Regions from separate parts of the Streptomyces sp. NPDC018031 genome, predicted to be linked through region 2. Evidence: riboswitches for the same ligand, from Rfam matches in the RefSeq annotation. Region 2 holds a riboswitch; each other region holds the start of a gene.
The links. Region 2 has a riboswitch for cobalamin ahead of ACH4B3_RS23130 (hypothetical protein). Riboswitches for the same ligand answer to the same signal wherever they lie in the genome.

Region 1 (6,794 bases), on a different contig from region 2:
GATCCCCGCCGACCTGCGCGGGCACCGCCTGGGGGACTTCCTGTGGGCGCGGGACGCCGAGGCCCTCGACGAGCGGCTGGCACAGGTGATCGCCACCGGGGACCCGCTGCTGGGCTTCACCACCCCCGCCCGCACCCTGCACGACCCGCGCAGCGGCGTGATCCTGCGGGTCTCCGCCTTCCGGCTGCAGGAACCGGACGGGCGGTGCCTGGGGGTGGCGGCCACCTTCAGCGACGTGACGGCCGAACACCGCATCCACGAGCGGATCGAGGTGCTGCACCGGGCCACCTCGGTGCTGGGCGGCTCGCTGTCGGCCCAGGCCACCAGCGAGGACCTGGCGGGCGCCCTGGTGCCGTCACTCGCCGACGCCATCGCGGTCGACGTCACCGAACCGGTGTTCACCGGCGGGGAGCCGGTGCCGGACCGGCGGGAGCGGCTGGCGCTGCGCCGCACCGCGGTGGCCGGGGAGGGCACCGCGGCACTGCGGACGCCCGGCACCGTGCACACCGGGGCCGTCCCGACCTCCCCGAGCCGCCCGGGCCGGGGCGTGCTGGTGCCGGACCTCGGCCTCCTCGGCGAGGAGGGTGCGGGCGGGGGCACCGGCCCCGGGCCACCCGACTGGTCGACCGCGGTCCCCGGCACCCGTTCGGCGATCAGCGTCCCGATGTGCGCCGGGAACACCCTGCTGGGCAACCTGATGCTGTGGCGGACCGCGCCCACCCGGCCCGCCTTCGAGAAGGGCGACCTGCACCTGCTGGAGGAGATCGCCGCCCGTGCCGCGCTGGCCCTGGACAACGTGCGCCGCTACACCCGCGAGCATCTGGCGGCGGTGAGCCTGCAGCGGTCCCTGCTGCCGCCGGCCACGGCGGACACCGCCGCGGTCAGGACCGCCAGCGTCTACCTGCCGGCCGATCCGATCGGCGGGGTCAGCGGGGACTGGTACGACGTCATCCCGCTTTCCTCGGCGCGCGTCGCCCTGGTGGTCGGGGACGTGGTGGGGCACGGGCTGCGGGCGACCGCCTCGATGGCCCGGCTGCGCACCGCCGTGCGGACCCTCGCCGACCTCGATCCGGACCCGGACGAACTGCTCACCCATCTGGACGACCTGGTGCTGCAACTGCCGCTGGGCGCGCCGGAACCGGCGGGGGCCCAGCAGCCCGTGGGCGCGGAGCAGCCCGGCGTGCCGACCCTGCCCGGCCCCGGCCTGTCGGGCGACTCCTCCGCCCAGAGCGGACCGGACACCTTCGCCGCCACCTGCCTGTACGCGGTGTACGACCCGGTGAGCGGCCGCTGTTCGATGGCGAGTGCCGGGCACCCGCCGCCGGCCGTGGTGGACGCCGACGGCACGGTGACCTTCGTGGCCATGAACCCCGGCCCGCCGCTGGGGGTGGGCGGGCTGCCGTTCGAGAAGTCGGTGATCGACGTCACGCCGGGCGGTGTGCTGGCGCTGTACACCGACGGCCTGATCGAGCGGGGCGAGGGCGACGTCGACGAGGGCATGGAGCAACTGCAGAAGCGGCTGGTGCAGACGGACGCGCTGCACCGGCCGCTGCACGACGTGGCCCGGGAGATCGTGGCCGGGCTGCCGCCCACCCGCCTGCCGGACGATGTGACGCTGCTGGTGGCCCGGACGCGGCGGGTGCCGGAACGGGACACGGCGACCTGGGCGCTGGAGGCCGACCCGGCCGTGGTGGCCCGTGCCCGGGAGCTGGTGATGCGACAGCTGACCGCCTGGGAACTGGACCTGCTGTCGTTCACCACCGAGCTGGTCGTCAGTGAGCTGGTCACCAACGCGATCCGGCACGCGGGCGGCCCGATCGAACTGCGGATGATCCGGACCGACGTGCTGACCTGCGAGGTGTCCGACCCCAGCAGTACCCAGCCGAGGATGCGCCGGGCCCGGGACACCGACGAGGGCGGTCGCGGTCTGTACCTGGTCGCCCAGCTCACCACCCGATGGGGCAGCCGCTACACCCGCGGGGGCAAGACCATCTGGGCCGAACAGGCGCTGCCGCCGATGCTGTGAGGGCCCCGGCGCCGGGTCCGGCGGCCGGCTGGGCACCGCCCCGGGCCGCCGGTGCGGCGGTTGTGCGCTGCTTGCCATGGCTTGTCGTGAGCACGTATGGGGCACTAAGGTCACAGGGCCTTGGTGCACGGGAAACCGGTGTGGAACCGGTGCGGCCCTCGCCACTGTGATCGGGAAGTCCGGCTCCATCCCCGCGGGGAAGCCACTGGGACGGCGTGGAAGTACCGCGGCGCCCGGGAAGGCGGAGTTCGGGCGGCATCACCCGTCAGCCAGGAGACCGGCCAGGGTGTGTCGTCCATCCACGAGGTGCTGGAGAGGTCTCCCTTCTCATGCATATAGCCGAGGGCTATCTGCCCCCTGTGCACGCCGCCGCCTGGGCCGCGGCTTCCGCTCCGTTCGTCTTCCACGGGGTGCGCGCGCTGACCCGCGAGGTCAAGACGCACCCCGAGAGCACACTGCTGGTCGGCGCCTCGGGCGCCTTCACCTTCGTCCTGTCCGCCCTCAAGATCCCTTCGGTGACGGGGAGCTGTTCGCACCCCACCGGCACCGGGCTCGGCGCCATCCTGTTCCGGCCGCCCGTCATGGCCGTGCTGGGCACCATCACGCTGCTGTTCCAGGCCCTGCTGCTGGCCCACGGCGGACTGACCACGCTGGGCGCCAACGCCTTCTCCATGGCCATCGTCGGCCCGTGGGCGGGATACGGCCTGTACCGGCTGCTGCGCCGGTTCGGCGCGCCGCTGATGGTCTGTGTGTTCTTCGGCGCGTTCGCCGCCGACCTGAGCACCTACTGCGTCACCAGCGTGCAGCTGGCCCTGGCGTTCCCGGACCCGAGCAGCGGATTCGCCGGCGCGCTGGCCAAGTTCGGCGGCATCTTCGCGGTCACCCAGATTCCGCTGGCGGTCAGCGAGGGGCTGCTGACGGTGCTGGTGATGCGGCTGCTGACGCAGTCGAGCAAGGGCGAGCTGGCCCGGCTGGGCGTGCTGCCGGGCGAGCGGTCCGGCGACGCGAGCGGCACGACCGGCACGAAGGGCGCGGTGGCCTGACATGAGCCGTAACGCGAAGATCAACGCACTGATCCTGGCGGTGGTCGCGCTGCTCGCCGTGCTGCCGGTCGTCCTGGGGCTCGGCGACGACAAGGAGGAGCCGTTCGCCGGGGCCGACGCCCAGGCGGAGACGGCGATCACCGAGAACAAGCCGGACTACGAGCCGTGGTTCAGTCCGCTGTACGAACCCCCGTCCGGAGAGATCGAGTCGGCGCTGTTCGCGCTGCAGGCCGCGCTGGGGGCCGGGGTGCTGGCGTACTACTTCGGGCTCCGCAAGGGGCGCCGCCAGGGCGAGGCCCGCGCCGCCGCGGCGGCCGCCGCCGCAGACCTGCCGCCGGCACCCGACGCGGGCGCGCCGGAAGAGCCGGCACGGCCCTCGGGCACCGCCGCCGACCGGTCCGCCTGACCCGGTGCTGCCCATCGACGCGGCGGCGCACAGCAGTCGCTGGCGCCACCGCCATCCACTGGAGAAGGCCCTGCTGGGTCTCGGCCTGACGGTGACCGCGGTCTGTCTGCCGCCCTGGCCGGGCGCGCCACTGGTGGCCGCCGCCACGCTGGCACTGCTCCTCGGCCCGGCGGGGGTCGCCGGACGGCAGCTGTGGCGGGCCTTCCGGATACCGCTCGGATTCTGCGTCACCGGGGCGCTGCCGCTGCTGGTGCAGGTGGGCGGTCCGCACGGGCCGCTCTCCCTGGCGCCGGGCGGCCCGGAGCAGGCCGGACAGCTGCTGCTGCGGACTTCCGCGGCCTCCTTGGGGGTGCTGCTGTTCGCCTTCACCACACCGGTCTCCGACGTGTTCCCCCGTCTGGTGCGGGCCGGCGTGCCGGCGGCCGTGGTCGACGTCGCGCTGGTGATGTACCGGATCAGCTTCCTGCTCCTGGACACGCTGTCCCGGGTCCGCCAGGCGCAGGCCGCCCGGCTGGGCCACACCAGCCGGGCGGCGGCGTGGCGGTCGGTGGCCGGGCTGGGCGCGATCGCGTTCGTCCGGGCCTTCGACCGGGCCGGCCGGCTGCAGGCCGGGCTCGCCGGCCGCGGCTACGACGGCACGCTGCGGGTCCTGCTGCCCCCGGCGACCGTGTCGAGGCGCTTCGTCGGCGCCACCGCGGCCCTGCTGACGGGCCTGGTCGTCCTCACCCTCGTACTCGAAAGGCTCGTCCCATGACCCCGTCGTCCCCGCCACCGGTCGTGGAGCTCGTCGACGCCGGATACGCCTACGAGGACGGTCCCCCGGTGCTGCGCGGGGTGTGCTTCGCCGTCAGCGAAGGGCGTTCGGTGGCGTTGCTCGGCCGCAACGGCAGCGGCAAGACCACCTTGATGCGGCTGCTCAGCGGCGGGCTGCGGTGCGCCTGGGGCGAACTGCGGCTGGACGGCGAGCGGGTGGGCCACGACCGCAAGGCGCTGACCCGGCTGCGCACCGCCGTCCAGCTGGTCGTCCAGGACCCCGACGACCAGCTGTTCGCCGCCTCGGTCGGCCAGGACGTGTCCTTCGGCCCGATGAACCTGGGGCTGCCGCCGGAGGAGGTGCGCGACCGGGTCGCCGAGGCCCTGGAGGCGCTGGACATCACGGCGCTGCACGACCGGCCCACCCATCTGCTCTCCTACGGGCAGCGCAAGCGCGCGGCCATCGCCGGGGCGGTGGCCATGCGTCCGCGGGTGCTGATCCTGGACGAGCCGACGGCCGGGCTGGACCCGCACGGGCAGGAGCGGCTGCTCGAAGTGCTGGGCCGGCTGCGGGAGACGGGCACCACGGTGCTGATGGCCACCCATGACGTGGACCTGGCGCTGCGCTGGGCGGACGACGCGGCGGTGCTGGCGCCGGACGGGCTGCGCACCGGCGAGGTCTCGGCACTGCTGGGCGACCAGGCGCTGCTGGACGCGGCGAGGCTGCGCCGCCCGTGGGGCATGGCGGCCGCGGAGGTACTGCGGGCGCACGGACTGCTGTCCGCGGGCGAGCCGGGGCCGCGGACGCCCGAGGAGTTCGCGCGCTGGACGGCGGCGGTGTCCGGCGGCTGACCGGCGCGGCCGCCCGCCGCCGTCCGCCCTCCGATGCGCTCAGGTGACACTGCCATCCGGGTCGAGGAGCACCCATCGAGCGGCTGCTCGGCCTTCCGCCTGTCCTGCCATCCGTCCGTCCGCAGTGTTCAGGGGTCTCCCAAAGAGCGCGCGTGACCGTATCCGGCCGGTGCGGAATCACGCCGGGGAGCAGGGAGCGGAGGCGTGGTGGGCGAGCGGTAGAGATAGCCGACGCCGCGGACCGAGACGATGGATCCACCGCCCACAGGCGTACGGTCGAGCTTGCCGCGCAGCCGGGAGATGACGAATTTGACCCGCCCGTGGGCGGTCGGGTCCGGATCGTCCCAGCCCTCGTCGAGGAGCCTCCCGACGTGCTGGATGACGCCCGCGTGGCGAACGAGTCGGTTCAGCACGCGGAACTCCGCTGTGGTGAGCGGCAGTCGGGAACCAGCGGCCCACGCCTGTTGCCGCTGCGAGTCCAGCCGCAGCAGGCCGTCGTCGTACACGTCGTCGCCCCGCCCCTCCGCGGCCCGGTAGCGGTGCAGTACGCGTTCGATGCGCGCGGCGATCTCGACGGGCTGACAGGGCTTGACGATGTAGTCGTCCGCGCCGCTGGTCAGTCCGACGACCACGTCGACGCTGTCGCTGCGCGCCGTCAGGAAGATGACCGGGACATCGCTGACGGTACGCAGTCGCCGCAGCACTTCGAATCCGTCGATGTCGGGCAGCATCACGTCGAGCAGCACGAGGTCCGGGCGCTGGAGGTAGGCGCTGCGCAGACCGGCTCGTCCGGTTCCCTCGACAAGGACCTCGTAGCCCCAGCGCATGAGCACCGCCCGGAGGGCCAGGAGAACCGCCTCGTCGTCCTCGACCAGCAGGAGTTGCGTCGGGCGGGCGGGGCCCGACTCCGGGCGGGCGGTGCCGGTCGGGAGCGTCCGGCCGGGCTCGGACGGGACCGGGCGCCGGGGCACTTCGATCCCGGTTGCCGGAACGCCCTGGTCCAGCAGGTACTGCGTCGCCATGGGGTAGCAGGCGGGGCAGAACCGGAACGGCACCCCGTTCACCAGCAGCGTGTACTCGGCCTGCCGGGGACAGCGCCGGCCCGCCAGCTCGACCGTGCAGGGGCCGCGCTGCCGCGCCTGACGGGAAGCCTCGCGCGCGCGAGCGCGCCGTCCCGCCGAGCGGCATGTGGCCGAGCAGTACTCCCGGGGGCGTCCCACGTTCCGGGGCGGCGGCAGCGCCCGGCCGCAGGCGAGACAGGCATCGGTCTGGGCGGACAGAGCGCCCCCCTTCTTCCCGCGCACGAAAGGGATTTCGTGCGCCTGCTTGAGCCCGATCGGACGGACTGCCCTTGGCCGCCGTCTCCCGATGCTGTTACCTGTAAGGAGCACGCCGGAAACGGCAGGGGGCCCGGCCGCCGCAGGGCGACCGGACCCACGTGTCACGGTCGCTCGGGCTTGCCGGCGTCGGCGACCGTGCCACTCACCGCGGTGAGCGCCCTCGCCACAACGGCGAGGGCCTGCGCGTCGGTCAGGACCGCGACCGCCTCGACCACACCGAGCACGGTACGCACCCCCTCCCACCACACATGCCGTGAAGCGCCCACTGACGGCCACCTCCGCGGCGACCCGGAAGGCACCGGCGCGGGAGCCCTCCCCGCCGCCGCGCCCTCCGCCACGTCCCCGTCGTCTCCGCACGAGCCGTCGCGCATCGG
Region 2 (6,794 bases):
GTAGAACGCGCTGGAGGCCCGCTCCACGGCGTACACCGCCAGGTAGTGCTGGAAGTGGAAGTACAGGTAGAACGCCAGCGCGTTGGCGGCGAACGGCAGCACGGCCACCCCGGTCAGCAGTCCCTGGCCGGTGCCGCTCCCGCGCGGGCGCTCCTCCCCCTGCTCCGGCAGCCGCGCATGGCCCGCCGTGACCACCGCGAACAGCGCCGCGACGGCGAGGAACAGCGGACCGGGCGACGTCAGCACGAACGGTCCGGCGATCAGCGGGCCCACCGCCATGCCCGCGTTGAGCGCCGCGTTGCCCGCCGACAGGAACGCCGGCCGCCGCTCGTCGGCCACGCCGTGGACCAGGTACGCCTTGTTGGCGGGCAGGTACAGCGCCGCGCCGCAGCAGGTCAGGATCAGCGCGCCCACGGCCAGCGGGGGCCACCGCAGCGCCAGCAGGAACGCCACGAACCCCGCGGTGCGCACCACCAGCGCCCAGACCATGGTGCGCCGCAGACCCCACCGGTCGGCGAGCGCACCGCCGACGATCCCGCCCGAGAACTGGACCAGGGACGCCGCGGCCAGCACCACGCCGACCGCGCCCAGTCCCATCCCGAGCCGCTGGTGGAGGAAGACCGACATGAACGGCAGCACCATGAAGCTGCCGAGCGGGATCAGGAAGGAGCTGAGCAGCAGGAAGCGCAGGGGGCCGCTCAGTGTGGACAGCGCGGCCCGCAGTCCCCGGTCCCGTGCCCGGCGGCCGGCGCGCTCAGCCACCGCTGGGCCGGTCGCCGGCCGGTTCCGGGAACGGCTCGGTGAGCACGCGCACCGCGTTGGCGGCGGCGACCGCGCAGTGCGTGGCCAGCTCGGCCGTCTCGCCCTCCGCGTAGACGATGCCCGCGTAGCCGCGGCTGTCGCCCAGGTGCTCCACCGGGTCGCCGACCCGCTTCACCGGGTACCAGGCGGGCGACCCCGGCATGTCCGCCAGCCGCTCCAGGCCGGCGACACCGGTGAACACCCCCGGGTGCCGGGGGTAGCCCAGGACGAAGGCGACGGCCGGCCCGCCGGGCAGCTCGGCGTCCATGAGGGCCGGCCGGCGCCCGAGCGCGGCCTCCACCATCGCCTCGTAGACGTTCACCCCGAGCGCCCGGCACATGCCGTGGCCGACCAGGGCCCCGCCGATCCGCGGGTTGATCTCGACCACTTCCGGACCGGTGGTGGTGAGGGCGAACTCGACATGGGCGAAGCGGTCGGTGTACCCGATCGCCGCCAGGACCCGGTCGAGCCACCGCTCCAGCTCGTCGTGGCGCGTTCCGGGGAACGCCACGGGGAACGCGGTGATCTCCTCGCGGAACCGCGGCTCCGCCGACATCAGCCGGCTGGACACGCCCAGCAGCCGGGTCCGCCCCGCCCAGGTGAGGGTCTCGGCGCTGTACACCGGTCCGGAGAAGTACGGCTCGGCGAACAGCCGGCCGGTCAGCCGCCGGGGGGCGGCCTCGCGCAGCGCGGCGTCCGTCTCCTTCTCGTCCCGGACCAGCCAGACGTTCTGGCTGCCGGTCCCCGCGGTGTCCTTCAGGATCGCCGGCAGGCCCACCTCCTTGACCACCAGCGCGGCGGCGTCGGCGTCCCGGGGGTCGGCCACCACCGCGCGGGCCCGCGTCAGTCCGGCCTCGAACAGCCGGTCGCGGACCGCGGCCTTGTCCCGGGTGAGCCGCAGCACCGCCGCGTCCAGGCCGGGCAGGCCGAAGCGGTCCGTCAGATCGGCGCCGGTCAGCGTCCAGGTGTCGGTGGAGCTGATCAGCCCGCGCAGGTCCGGTGTGCGGCCCAGGCACGCCGCCGCCGTTTCGGGGTCGAGGGTGTCGGCCCGCACCACGTCCAGCGAACCGGCCGGGAGCCGGTCCAGTTCGTGGCCGTACCAGGAGGGGTCGCGGGTCAGCAGGCACAGCCGTTCGCCGGCCCGGTCGGCGGCGCGGACCAGGTGTCCCAGTCCGAAGGTGAGGGATTCCAGGCAGACCAGGGTCACGCCGCCGCTTCCTTCCAGTGCGTCGGGCAGGGGGTGCGGTCCCACGCCATGGTGGACCAGGGCATGGACATGTCCTCGGGGGTGCCGACCTCGACCGGTTTGAGCGCGGCCGGGTCCTGGGCCTCGGCGTGCCGGGCGTGCACCAGGTCGACGTAGCGGTGGCCGGTGTCGGCCCCGATCACCAGGTGGAGCTGCTCGGGTTGGCGGCGCGCCTCGTGCAGGGCGGTGAGGTAGGCGGCGCCGGTGGACAGCCCGGCGAAGACGGCGTGCTCGCGCAGCAGGGCGACGGTGCCGGACATGGCGTGGGTGAAGTCCATCCAGTGCACGGCGTCGTAGAGGTGGTGGCGGACGTTGTCGAAGACGATCGAGGAGCCGATGCCGGCGATGATCGCCTCCGGGTCGTGGTGGTCCTGGCTGCCGAAGGTGACGCTGCCGAACGGCTGGACACCGACCAGCCGGACGGACGGGTCCCGGCGCCTGAGGTGCTCGACGAGCCCGCCCGTCGAGGCGCCGGACCCGACGCCGCCGACCACGGTGAGCGGCCGGTCCGGGACGGTGGCGGCCACCAGGTCGCCGACCTCCTGGTACCCCAGGTAGTGGATGTCGTCGTGGTACTGGCGCATCCAGTGCGTGTCGGGCCGTTCGGCGAGGATCTCCCGCACCCGCCGGACGCGTAACTCCTGGTCCAGTTTGAGGTTTCGGGAGGGCCTCACCTGCTCGACGGTGGCGCCGAGGACCTCCAGCTGGGCGAGGGTGGTGGCGTCCACGGTGGTGGAGGCCACGATGTGGCACCGCATGCCGTACCGGTGGCAGGCCAGGGCCAGCGCGTAGGCGTAGATGCCGCTGGAGCTGTCGATCAGGGTCTGGCCGGGGCGGACCGTGCCCCGGTCCAGCAGGTGGCGGACGGCCGCGAGAGCCGAGTAGATCTTCATCGACTCGAACCGGACCAGGACCATGCGGTCCGTCAGCCGGATCAGGTCGGGAACCTTGAGTGCGTCAGCGATGTGGGTGTGTATCACCCGTAGCCTCCTTGGGCGAAAGAGCACTGGTGGCCGAGCGAGTGGAAGAAGGCGGAGAGTTCGTCCCGGACCGCGGGGGCCGGACGCCGGGAGAAGAGGTAGCCGACCAGCGAGCCGGTGTGGGCGACGAAGACCCCGTCGGCGCCGATGTCCTCACGGTGCGCCAGGACGGCTTCGAACGACCGCTTGGGCAGCACCTCCTGGGACAGCACCGCGCTGGTGGTCGCCGCCCGCGCCACCGCGGCCGGGTCACCGGAGGAGAAGCCCTTGAGCAGGTCGGTCAGGCACCGCTGGTACTCCTCCGCGCGCCGCCGGTAGTGCCGCAGCAGCAGCGGGGTGACGGCGGCCGTGTCCACCGTCCCCGGTTCGGTGACGAAGGCGGTGTGGAAGCCGATGTCGGTGCCCAGGCGCCGTACCACCCGGTGCCGGCCGCTCAGGTAGAGCACGAACTCGTCCAGGAAGACGCTGTCGGCCCGTTCGATCGCGGACAGGACGGCGATCACCACGTCCGGGTCGTACGGCATGGCGAACACCCGGAACAGGCACCGGAGGGTGGCCACGATGTCGGCGGTCGAGCTCGCCATGCCGACCCCGACCCGCAGGTCGGTGTGGGCGCTCCAGCGACCGGGCGGCAGGGTGAGCCCGAAGTGGTCCAGGAACAGGCGCGCCGCCGTGGCGGCCTTCTCCCCGGCGGGCAGCGGATCCGGCGGGCCGTCCCCGGGGGTGAAGTACACCCAGGAGTGGCGGTCCACCGGGAACGACACGAGCGCGATGTCCGGGCGGGCGTCGGGACGCAGCGGCCCCTGGAAGAGTTCGCCGAGGGTGCCGTGGCAGACACCGGCGAAGGTACGGGTCCGCAGGTCCCCGGTGAGCGTCAGCATCGGGCACCCCGCCGGGGCCGCCGTGCGTGCGCGGGTCGGCAGCCGGCCCGGATACGGTGCCCAGTCACCACCACGTCCTCCCTCGTCGTGCGGCCCCAGGGGCCCGCCGGGAGGAGGGGCGGACGCGCCGCGTTCGCGCGCGTCGATCCGCCTGCACCGCCGACCCAGCCCTCGAGGTCACCGTGAACAGCGCGTACGGCACCGCACGCGCGCAGTGGCAGGTCTTCGGACTCGTGGGCACGTCCACCGGATCTCCGGCGGACACCTACCGGCCGTCGCTTCCCGGTCCCCGGTGGAGACCAGTGCTGTTGACGGCGTTCGTTCCCACTCACCGCTGCGGGACAGTCCCGGATTCGCACCGGGTTCCCTCTTACGACGCGCCGCCGTACGGCGGCGCGAACCGACTGCGCACATCAGCGTAGAGGCGTCCGACCGGAAGCGACAGGGGGCCTCCCCTGCGGCCCCGTCGCGCCTGGTGGGCGCGGGCCGGCCCGGGCACGCGGGGGCGCGGGAGACCGCGGCCGCGCCGTCCGGCCCCCGGCGGTGGGACGCGGGAGCCGGTGGAATCGAGGCAGGGCGCGCCGGGGCCGGAGGGGCACACCGGACGCCCGGCTCCGGCGTCCGGGCCCACCGGGGGGACGTGCCCGGGGCGGCGCCGTCCACCGCTCGGTGCCGCCCCGGGCGGGAGGGCGGCCGGCGGGGCGGGAGGGCGGCCGGCGGGCCGGGAGCGCGCCGGCCCTCGCGGGCATACCGCCGGCCGGGCCCCCGCCGAGGCCGCCCACCGCCCCGGCGTTCACCCGTCCGGCCGCCGGCCGGGCGGGCCGCGCCGCCGACCGGGTACCCGTTCCGCCATGAAGGCACTGATCATCAACTGCACGCTCAAGAGGTCCCCGGAACCGTCCAACACGCATGCCCTGGCCCGGGTCGTCGGCGACGAACTGCGCGACCGGGGCGTGGAGGTGGAACACCTCCGGGCGGTGGATCTCGACATCCAGCCCGGCGTCGTCAGCGAGGCGGTGCGCGCCGGTGACGACTGGCCGGCGGTACACGCCAGGCTGCTGGACGCGCGGATCCTCGTCATCGCCTCGCCGACCTGGCTGGGCCGCCCGTCCTCGGTCGCCCAGCGGGTCCTGGAACGGATGGACGCCATGCTCTCCGAAACCGACGACAGCGACCGCCCGGTCGCCTACAACCGGGTCGCGGGCGTCGTGGTCACCGGCAACGAGGACGGGGCGCATCACGTCATCAGCGAGATCAACGGCGCCCTCGGGGACATCGGTTACACCATCCCCGGGCAGTCCTGGACCTACTGGCACCTCGGCCCCGGCCCGGGACCGGACTACCTGGACGAGGAGCGAGGCCACGACTGGTCGCACCGGACGGGGCGGGCCATGGCGGCGAACCTGCACGGGGTGGCCCGCGCCCTGGCCGCCGACCCGCTGGGCGCGCCCCCGGGGTGAGGCCGCCGTCCCGATCCGGTCGGCGTGCACCGCCCGGTCGGCGGAGACGGCGGCCGGGGGCCCGGTGCCGCAGGATGGGGCCATGACGACCATCACTCTCATCCGGGGCGACATCACCGAGCAGCACGTCGACGTCATCGTCAACGCCGCGAACTCCTCCCTGCTCGGCGGAGGCGGGGTGGACGGTGCCATCCACCGCAGGGGTGGACCCGAGATCCTGGACGCCTGCCGGGCGCTGCGCGCCTCCCGGTACGGGAAGGGACTGCCCACCGGGCAGGCGGTGGCCACCGTGGCGGGCCGGCTCGACGCCCGCTGGGTCGTCCACACCGTCGGCCCGGTGTGGTCGGCCGAGGAGGACCGTTCGGCGCTGCTCGCCTCCTGCTACCGCGCGGCGCTGCGGGTCGCGGACGAGCTGGGTGCCACGACGGTCGCATTCCCCGCGATCTCCACGGGCGTCTACGGCTGGCCGCTGGAGGACGGTGCCCGTATCGCGGTGGAGACGGTGCGCGCCACGGACACGGACGTCGGCGAGGTGCGTTTCGTGCTCTTCGACGAACCGGCGTACGCCGCCTTCGCCGGGCAGCGGCACGGCTGAGCGCGGGACGCTCCGGCGCGGGCCGGCCCCCGCCGGGCGGGCCCGTCACTCCTCGCGCAGGACGAGGGCGAGGAGCCCGGGGAAGCGCGCGTCGAACTCCTCGCTCCGCAGCCGGTTGAGGCGTCGGGGGCCGTGGTCGCGCTGTTCGACCAGCCCGGCGCCGCGCAGCACGGTGAAGTGGTGGCTCAGCGCCGCTTTGCCGACCGGTACGTCGAAGCTGCCGCAGCCTCGCGTCCACTCCGGGGACCCGGCCAACTCGCGTACCAGTCGCAGCCGAACGGGGTCGGCGAGGGCGGCGAGGGCCGTCTGGAGCGGGACGTCGTCGGGGTGCGTGTGCACGGGTTCGGCGCGGTGGCCGCTGCGTTCCGCCATGGTGCCCCCTGACCTGATGTTCGATCACGATCATACACTCGCGCCGCCCCACGGCGGCGGTGGCCGGCCGCGGGCAGCGGGCACAGCGGGCACAGCAGGCACAGCAGGCACAGCAGCGATCGAACGCATCCCGGCCCTGCCGGGATCCGGGCCGGCGTCCTCGCTCTCCCGGGACGTCGTCGCCGGGCGGCCCGCCGAGGCCGGGCAGGTCTTCGGTGGCCTCGTCGCGCGGGCCCGCGCCCTGTCCGTCGACACCCCGCGGCCCGACCCGGCCACCCCGCGGCTCCGGGCGCACCGGCCGCCACGCACCCCGGGCGGGCCGACGGCCCGGCGGACCCGGCCCGGCCGCGCCCCCGGCCCCGGGGCGGGCGGCGCGACCGTCAGCGGCCGGGACTATCATCGCCGACCGGACCATGGGGCAGCGATTCTTCGGGGAGTATGTGGTGCGCAGCGACATGC
Region 3 (6,794 bases), on a different contig from region 2:
GAGCCCACGCTTCACAGCACTCTCCTCAAAGGACTGGATGTGGTCTTTAATGGTTAATGGTTTAGACCAGTGCCCCGCAGCTTGGCCTAGACCTTTAGGGGTGTCAAGGGTGTATAAGAGTCGCTGTCGGCTCCGTTATCGGACCGACATCTGAGGACATCTGAGCTGACAGGTCGCCTGGGGCCGGACCGTGCCACGATGTGAGCCGCTGAAGACGGAGGAGCCGGTGACGGCAGCAGGACAGGAGTCGGGAAGGCGCGCCATGGAGACCGACGGGGACACCACGGCCAGGGCCGCGGCCGAGAACAGCGGCGGGGCCGGCGGGGGGCGCACCGCTCGCGTACCCAAGTACTACCGGCTCAAGAGGCATCTGCTGGAGATGACCGAGACGCTGCCGCCGGGCACCCCGGTCCCGCCGGAGCGCACCCTGGCGGCCGAGTTCGACACCTCCCGTACCACGGTCCGGCAGGCGCTCCAGGAGCTGGTGGTGGAGGGCCGGCTGGAGCGCATCCAGGGCAAGGGCACCTTCGTCGCCAAGCCCAAGGTGTCGCAGGCGCTGCAACTCACCTCCTACACCGAGGACATGCGGGCGCAGGGACTGGAACCCACCTCGCAGCTGCTGGACATCGGCTACGTGACCGCGGACGACCGGCTCGCCGGCCTGCTGGACATCGCCACCGGCGGCCGGGTGCTGCGGATCGAGCGACTGCGGCTGGCCAGCGGTGAGCCGATGGCGATCGAGACCACCCACCTGTCCGCGAAGCGCTTCCCCGCGCTGCGGCGCAGCCTGGTGAAGTACTCCTCGCTCTACACCGCGCTGGCCGAGGTGTACGACGTACGCCCGGCGGAGGCGGAGGAGACCATCGAGACCTCCCTGGCGACCCCGCGCGAGGCGGGTCTGCTCGGCACCGACGTGGGGCTGCCGATGCTGATGCTGTCCAGGCACTCGCTGGACGCGAGCGGCGCCCCGGTGGAGTGGGTGCGCTCGGTCTACCGCGGCGATCGATACAAGTTCGTCGCGCGCCTGAAGCGCCCCAACGACTGAACCGGCCCCGGCCCCGCGGGGCGCCGGGCCACCCGCCGGGGGGCTCGGCCCGGCGGGGCGGGCGGCGGCGCCACCGGTCGGGCGGTGCCCGCCGGAACACCCGCACGGACCGCGGATGGCTCGAATTTGTCATACCGATATACGGACGGGTAGTGACGGCCCCCGGCCCGCTGGCTTAGATTTCCTGCGCGTTACACAGGTGATCAGCCGAGGGGACGGAGCAGCGCCATGCCCGAAACGTCCGGTACGCAAGGCACCAGACCGGTCGTCACACCCTCGCGTGTGGTGGCCGGTATCTGCCTGGTCGCACCGTTCATCGCGATGCTGTGGGTCGGCTCGTACGCCAAGGTCGACCCCACCCTGTGGGGCATCCCGTTCTTCTACTGGTACCAGATGCTGTGGGTGCCGGTCTCGGCCGCGCTGACCACGGTCGCCTACGTCCTGGTCCGCCGTGAGCAGCGGGCCCGCAAGGAAGGTGCCGCGAAGTGAGCAACGACGTGAACGGCGTCGCGCTCGGCGTCTTCATCTTCTTCTTCCTGGCCGTCACGGTGATGGGGTTCCTGGCCGCGCGCTGGCGCAAGGCCGAGAACGAGAACAGCCTCGACGAGTGGGGTCTGGGCGGCCGCAGCTTCGGCACCTGGATCACCTGGTTCCTGCTGGGCGGCGACCTGTACACCGCGTACACCTTCGTGGCGGTGCCGGCCGCGGTGTACGCCGCGGGCGCGGCGGGCTTCTTCGCCGTCCCGTACACCATCCTGGTGTACCCGCTGATCTTCACCTTCCTGCCCCGGCTGTGGTCGGTGTCGCACAAGCACGGCTACGTCACCACCTCGGACTTCGTCCGCGGCCGCTTCGGCTCCAAGGGGCTGTCGCTGGCCGTCGCGGTCACCGGCATCCTCGCCACCATGCCGTACATCGCGCTCCAGCTGGTCGGCATCCAGGCGGTGCTGGACGTGATGGGCGTCGGCGGCGGGGCGGACACCAACTGGTTCGTCAAGGACCTGCCGCTGCTGATCGCCTTCGGGGTGCTCGCCGCGTACACCTACTCGTCCGGCCTGCGCGCCCCGGCGCTGATCGCCTTCGTCAAGGACGCGCTGATCTACCTGGTCATCGCGGTGGCGATCATCTACATCCCGATCAAGCTGGGCGGCTTCGACGCCATCTTCGCCAAGGCCGGGGAGGCGTTCGGGCAGACCAACGAGGCGACCGGGAAGCCGCGCGGGTCGCTGGCACCGGCGGAGGCGTCCCAGTGGGCGTACGCCACGCTCGCGGTCGGCTCGGCGCTGGCGCTGTTCATGTACCCGCACTCGATCACCGCGACGCTCTCCAGCCGCAGCCGCGAGGTGATCCGCCGCAACACCACGATCCTGCCGCTGTACTCGCTGGTGCTCGGGCTGCTGGCGCTGCTGGGCTTCATGGCGATCGCGGCCGGCGTGAAGGTGGACAACGGGCAGCTCGCCATCCCGCAGCTGTTCGAGGACATGTTCCCGGCCTGGTTCGCGGGCGTGGCGTTCGCCGCGATCGGCATCGGCGCGCTGGTCCCGGCGGCGATCATGTCCATCGCCGCGGCGAACCTGTTCACCCGCAACATCTACAAGGACTTCCTCAAGCCGGACGCCACGCCGGAGCAGGAGACGAAGGTCTCCAAGCTGGTCTCGCTGCTGGTCAAGGTGGGTGCCCTGATCTTCGTCCTGGGCATGGACAAGACGGTGGCGATCAACTTCCAGCTGCTGGGCGGCATCTGGATCCTGCAGACCTTCCCGGCGCTGGTCGGCGGGCTGTTCACCCGGTGGTTCCACCGCTGGGCGCTCATCGCCGGCTGGGCGGTCGGCATGATCTACGGCACGGTGGCCGCGTACGGCGTGGCCAGCCCGACCCAGAAGCACTTCGGCGGCAGCCAGAAGGAGATTCCGGGCATCGGTGAGATCGGCTACATCGGCCTGACCGCCTTCGTGCTCAACGTCCTGGTGACGGTCGCGCTGACGGTGCTGCTGCGGGCGATGAAGGCGCCCGACGGGATCGACGAGACCTCCCCGTCGGACTACACGGCCGACATCGGCGACGCCGGCGTGAAGGCCGAACTGCCGCCGGCGACCGCGGGTGCGCCGGGCGGGCACTGAACCGGGGCCGGCGCCGCGGGCGCCGGCCCGTACGCCGGGCGGTGGGGAGGCCGTGCCCGGTCTCACACCTCCGAACGCCTCCCGGACGGCGCCGTGGTGCCGTCCTGCGCCCGGCCGGGCGGTAGCGTGACGACCAAGGGGCGCGGCGAGCTCGCCGCGCCCCTTGGCGTGCGCCGCGCCCCGTGCCGCGGGCCCGCCCCCGCGCCGTGCGCCGTGCCTCTTCGGGTGCGCCGCGGCGGCCGAGCACGCATCGCCGCGATATAGCACAATCGTGCGAAAGCTCAAACCTGCTGACACAACATGTGGGGGCGCATGCGGCGGCCAACACAAGATGTATGCTCATCCTCGCTGTCGCCGCAGGGGAATCCGGTGCGAATCCGGAACTGTCCCGCAACGGTGTACGTGTGTGTTTTTGCGTGCGCGTAAGTCCGGTTACCTGCCGACGGCCTCGAAGACGTCCGGGCCTCGCGGGTTGGGCCGGTGGACGCTGCACGGTGTGCCCCGTCATCGGTTCGGCATGCCCGTGGGCGCCCATCGCGCACCGCCCTCCTGGCCCTCTCAGCCGAGCGAGGGAGAGCACTTCCGTGACCATCGCGCCCGCCGATCCGGTTTCAGCGGCAGCCCAGGACCCCAAGGACCCCACGGCCGCGCCCGACGCGCCGGGGACCGCCCTGCTGCGCACCCTGACCGATCTCACCGCCGACCTGCCTGCCACCGACCCCGGGAAGGTGGCGGCCGCCGCGCTGCGGGGCCGCCATCCGGGTTCGGACGAGGCGGAGTTGCGGGCGCTCGCCACCGAAGCCGCCGCCGGAATGATCTCCGAGGAACCCGAGTACTCCCGGCTGGCCGCGCGGCTGCTCACCCTCGCCATCGCGGAGGAGGCGGCCGGCCAGGGCGCGGTGTCCTTCTCCGCCTCGGTCGAGACCGGCCACCGCGAGGGCCTGATCTCCGACGCCACCCTCGCCTTCGTCCGGGCGCACGCCGACCGCCTCGACACCCTGGTCGACAAGACCGTGGCCGACGGCGCCGACGACCGCTTCGGCTACTTCGGCCTGCGCACCCTGCACAGCCGCTACCTGCTGCGCCACCCCACGACCCGTCAGGTGATCGAGACCCCGCAGCACTTCCTGCTGCGGGTGGCCTGCGGCCTCGCCGAGAACCTCTCGGAGCGGGCCCTGGCGGAGGTGTCCGAGCTGTACCGGCTGACCAGCTCGCTGTCCTACCTGCCCAGCTCCCCCACCCTGTTCAACTCCGGCACCCGCCACCCGCAGATGTCGTCCTGCTACCTGCTGGACTCGCCGCTGGACGAGCTGGACTCGATCTACGACCGCTACCACCAGGTGGCCCGGCTGTCGAAGCACGCCGGCGGCATCGGCCTGTCCTACTCCCGTATCCGGGCCCGGGGTTCGCTGATCCGCGGCACCAACGGCCACTCCAACGGCATCGTGCCGTTCCTGCGCACCCTGGACGCCTCGGTCGCCGCCGTCAACCAGGGCGGTCGTCGCAAGGGGGCGGCCTGCGTCTACCTGGAGACCTGGCACGCGGACATCGAGGAGTTCCTGGAGCTGCGCGACAACACCGGTGAGGAGGCCCGCCGCACGCACAACCTCAACCTCGCGCACTGGATCCCGGACGAGTTCATGCGCCGGGTGGAGGCGGACGCCGAGTGGTCGCTGTTCTCCCCGTCCGACGTCCCGGAACTGGTCGACCTGTGGGGCGAGGAGTTCGACACCGCCTACCGGCGCGCCGAAGCGGCGGGCAAGGCGGTGCGGACCATCCCGGCCCGGGTGCTGTACGCGCGGATGATGCGCACCCTGGCGCAGACCGGCAACGGCTGGATGACCTTCAAGGACGCCGCCAACCGCACCGCCAACCAGACCGCCGAGCCGGGCAAGGTGGTGCACTCCTCCAACCTCTGCACGGAGATCCTGGAGGTCACCGACGACGGTGAGACGGCGGTGTGCAACCTGGGCTCGGTCAACCTCGCCGCGCATCTCGGCCCGGACACCGGGGACGGCGTCCCGGGCATGGACTGGGAGCGGCTGGACGCCACCGTCCGCACCGCCGTCACCTTCCTCGACCGCGTGGTGGACATCAACTTCTACCCGACCGAGCAGGCGGGCGCCTCCAACTCGCGCTGGCGGCCGGTGGGCCTGGGCCTGATGGGCCTGCAGGACGTCTTCTTCCGGCTGCGGCTGCCCTTCGACTCCCCCGAGGCCAAGGCGCTGTCCACCCGGATCTCCGAGCGGATCATGCTCGCCGCGTACGAGGCGTCCTGCGACCTCGCCGAGCGGCACGGCCCGCACCCGGGCTGGTCCGCCACCCGTACCGCGCGCGGCGTGCTCCACCCCGACCACTACGCCGGCGCCCAGGTGACCTGGCCGGAGCGGTGGACCGCGCTGCGCGAGCGGATGGCGGTCACCGGCATGCGCAACTCGCTGCTGCTGGCCATCGCGCCGACCGCGACCATCGCCTCCATCGCGGGCGTCTACGAGTGCATCGAGCCGCAGGTCTCCAACCTCTTCAAGCGCGAGACGCTCAGCGGGGAGTTCCTCCAGGTCAACTCCTACCTGGTGGAGGACCTCAAGCGGCTCGGGGTGTGGGACGCGCAGACCCGTGAGGCGCTGCGCGAGTCCAACGGCTCGGTGCAGGACTTCTCCTGGGTGCCGCGGGAGCTGCGGGACCTGTACCGCACGGCCTGGGAGGTCCCGCAGCGCGCGCTGATCGACATGGCCGCCGCCCGCACCCCGTACCTCGACCAGAGCCAGTCGCTCAACCTGTTCATGGCCTCGCCCACCATCGGCAAGCTCAGCTCGATGTACGCGTACGCCTGGAAGCAGGGCATCAAGACCACCTACTACCTGCGGTCGCGTCCGGCGACCCGGATCGCCCAGTCGGCCCGTGCGGCCGGCGCCGCGGCCACCGTCCCGGTGCCGCAGGCCGCCCCCGACGCCGAGGCGATCGCCTGCTCCCTGGAAAACCCCGAGTCCTGCGAGGCCTGCCAGTAATGCCCGACAACAGCCCCACCAGCACGGCGCTCTCCTCCGGCGCCGCCGCCCCGGCGGTGAAGAACCTGCTCGACCCGGGCTTCGAACTCACCCTGCGGCCGATGCGGTACCCGGCCTTCTACGAGCACTACCGCAACGCCATCAAGAACACCTGGACCGTGGAGGAGGTCGACCTCCACTCCGACGTGGCCGACCTCGCCAAGCTCTCCCCCGGCGAGCAGCACCTGATCGGGCGGCTGGTGGCGTTCTTCGCGACCGGCGACTCGATCGTGGCGAACAACCTGGTGCTCACCCTCTACAAGCACATCAACTCCCCCGAAGCGCGGCTGTATCTGTCGCGGCAGCTCTTCGAGGAGGCGGTGCACGTCCAGTTCTACCTGACGCTGCTGGACACCTACCTGCCCGATCCGGACGACCGTGCCGCCGCCTTCGACGCGGTGGAGAACATCCCGTCCATCCGCGAGAAGGCGCAGTTCTGCTTCCGGTGGATCAACGAGGTGGAGAAGCTGGACCGGTTGGAGTCCAGGGCCGACCGCCGCCGCTTCCTGCTCAACCTGATCTGCTTCGCCGCGTGCATCGAGGGCCTGTTCTTCTACGGTGCCTTCGCCTACGTGTACTGGT

Region 1: linked by a shared signal. The riboswitch ahead of ACH4B3_RS30765 (energy-coupling factor ABC transporter permease) and the one ahead of ACH4B3_RS23130 (hypothetical protein) in region 2 are both predicted to bind cobalamin.
Region 3: linked by a shared signal. The riboswitch ahead of ACH4B3_RS02200 (ribonucleoside-diphosphate reductase subunit alpha) and the one ahead of ACH4B3_RS23130 (hypothetical protein) in region 2 are both predicted to bind cobalamin.

What each region holds. Positions count from the first base shown of each region.
Region 1 covers NZ_JBIRFT010000022.1:31,006-37,799, forward strand. Annotated here, with positions in the region: gene ACH4B3_RS30760 (SpoIIE family protein phosphatase) at 1-2,026, shown strand, start outside; cobalamin riboswitch at 2,131-2,327, shown strand; gene ACH4B3_RS30765 (energy-coupling factor ABC transporter permease) at 2,356-3,069, shown strand; gene ACH4B3_RS30770 (energy-coupling factor ABC transporter substrate-binding protein) at 3,071-3,475, shown strand; gene cbiQ (cobalt ECF transporter T component CbiQ) at 3,480-4,229, shown strand; gene ACH4B3_RS30780 (energy-coupling factor ABC transporter ATP-binding protein) at 4,226-5,080, shown strand; gene ACH4B3_RS30785 (response regulator transcription factor) at 5,209-6,144, opposite strand; gene ACH4B3_RS30790 (hypothetical protein) at 6,522-6,686, opposite strand.
Region 2 covers NZ_JBIRFT010000011.1:75,350-82,143, reverse strand. Annotated here, with positions in the region: gene ACH4B3_RS23145 (MFS transporter) at 1-762, opposite strand, end outside; gene ACH4B3_RS23140 (ATP-grasp domain-containing protein) at 755-2,008, opposite strand; gene ACH4B3_RS23135 (cysteine synthase family protein) at 2,005-3,027, opposite strand; gene ACH4B3_RS23130 (hypothetical protein) at 3,024-3,908, opposite strand; cobalamin riboswitch at 4,107-4,328, opposite strand; gene ACH4B3_RS23125 (flavodoxin family protein) at 4,760-5,368, shown strand; gene ACH4B3_RS23120 (O-acetyl-ADP-ribose deacetylase) at 5,451-5,963, shown strand; gene ACH4B3_RS23115 (ArsR/SmtB family transcription factor) at 6,009-6,335, opposite strand; gene ACH4B3_RS23110 (sulfurtransferase) at 6,791-6,794, shown strand, end outside.
Region 3 covers NZ_JBIRFT010000001.1:515,662-522,455, forward strand. Annotated here, with positions in the region: gene ACH4B3_RS02180 (extracellular solute-binding protein) at 1-15, opposite strand, end outside; gene ACH4B3_RS02185 (GntR family transcriptional regulator) at 263-1,045, shown strand; gene ACH4B3_RS02190 (DUF3311 domain-containing protein) at 1,274-1,534, shown strand; gene mctP (monocarboxylate uptake permease MctP) at 1,531-3,165, shown strand; cobalamin riboswitch at 3,467-3,624, shown strand; gene ACH4B3_RS02200 (ribonucleoside-diphosphate reductase subunit alpha) at 3,750-6,173, shown strand; gene ACH4B3_RS02205 (ribonucleotide-diphosphate reductase subunit beta) at 6,173-6,794, shown strand, end outside.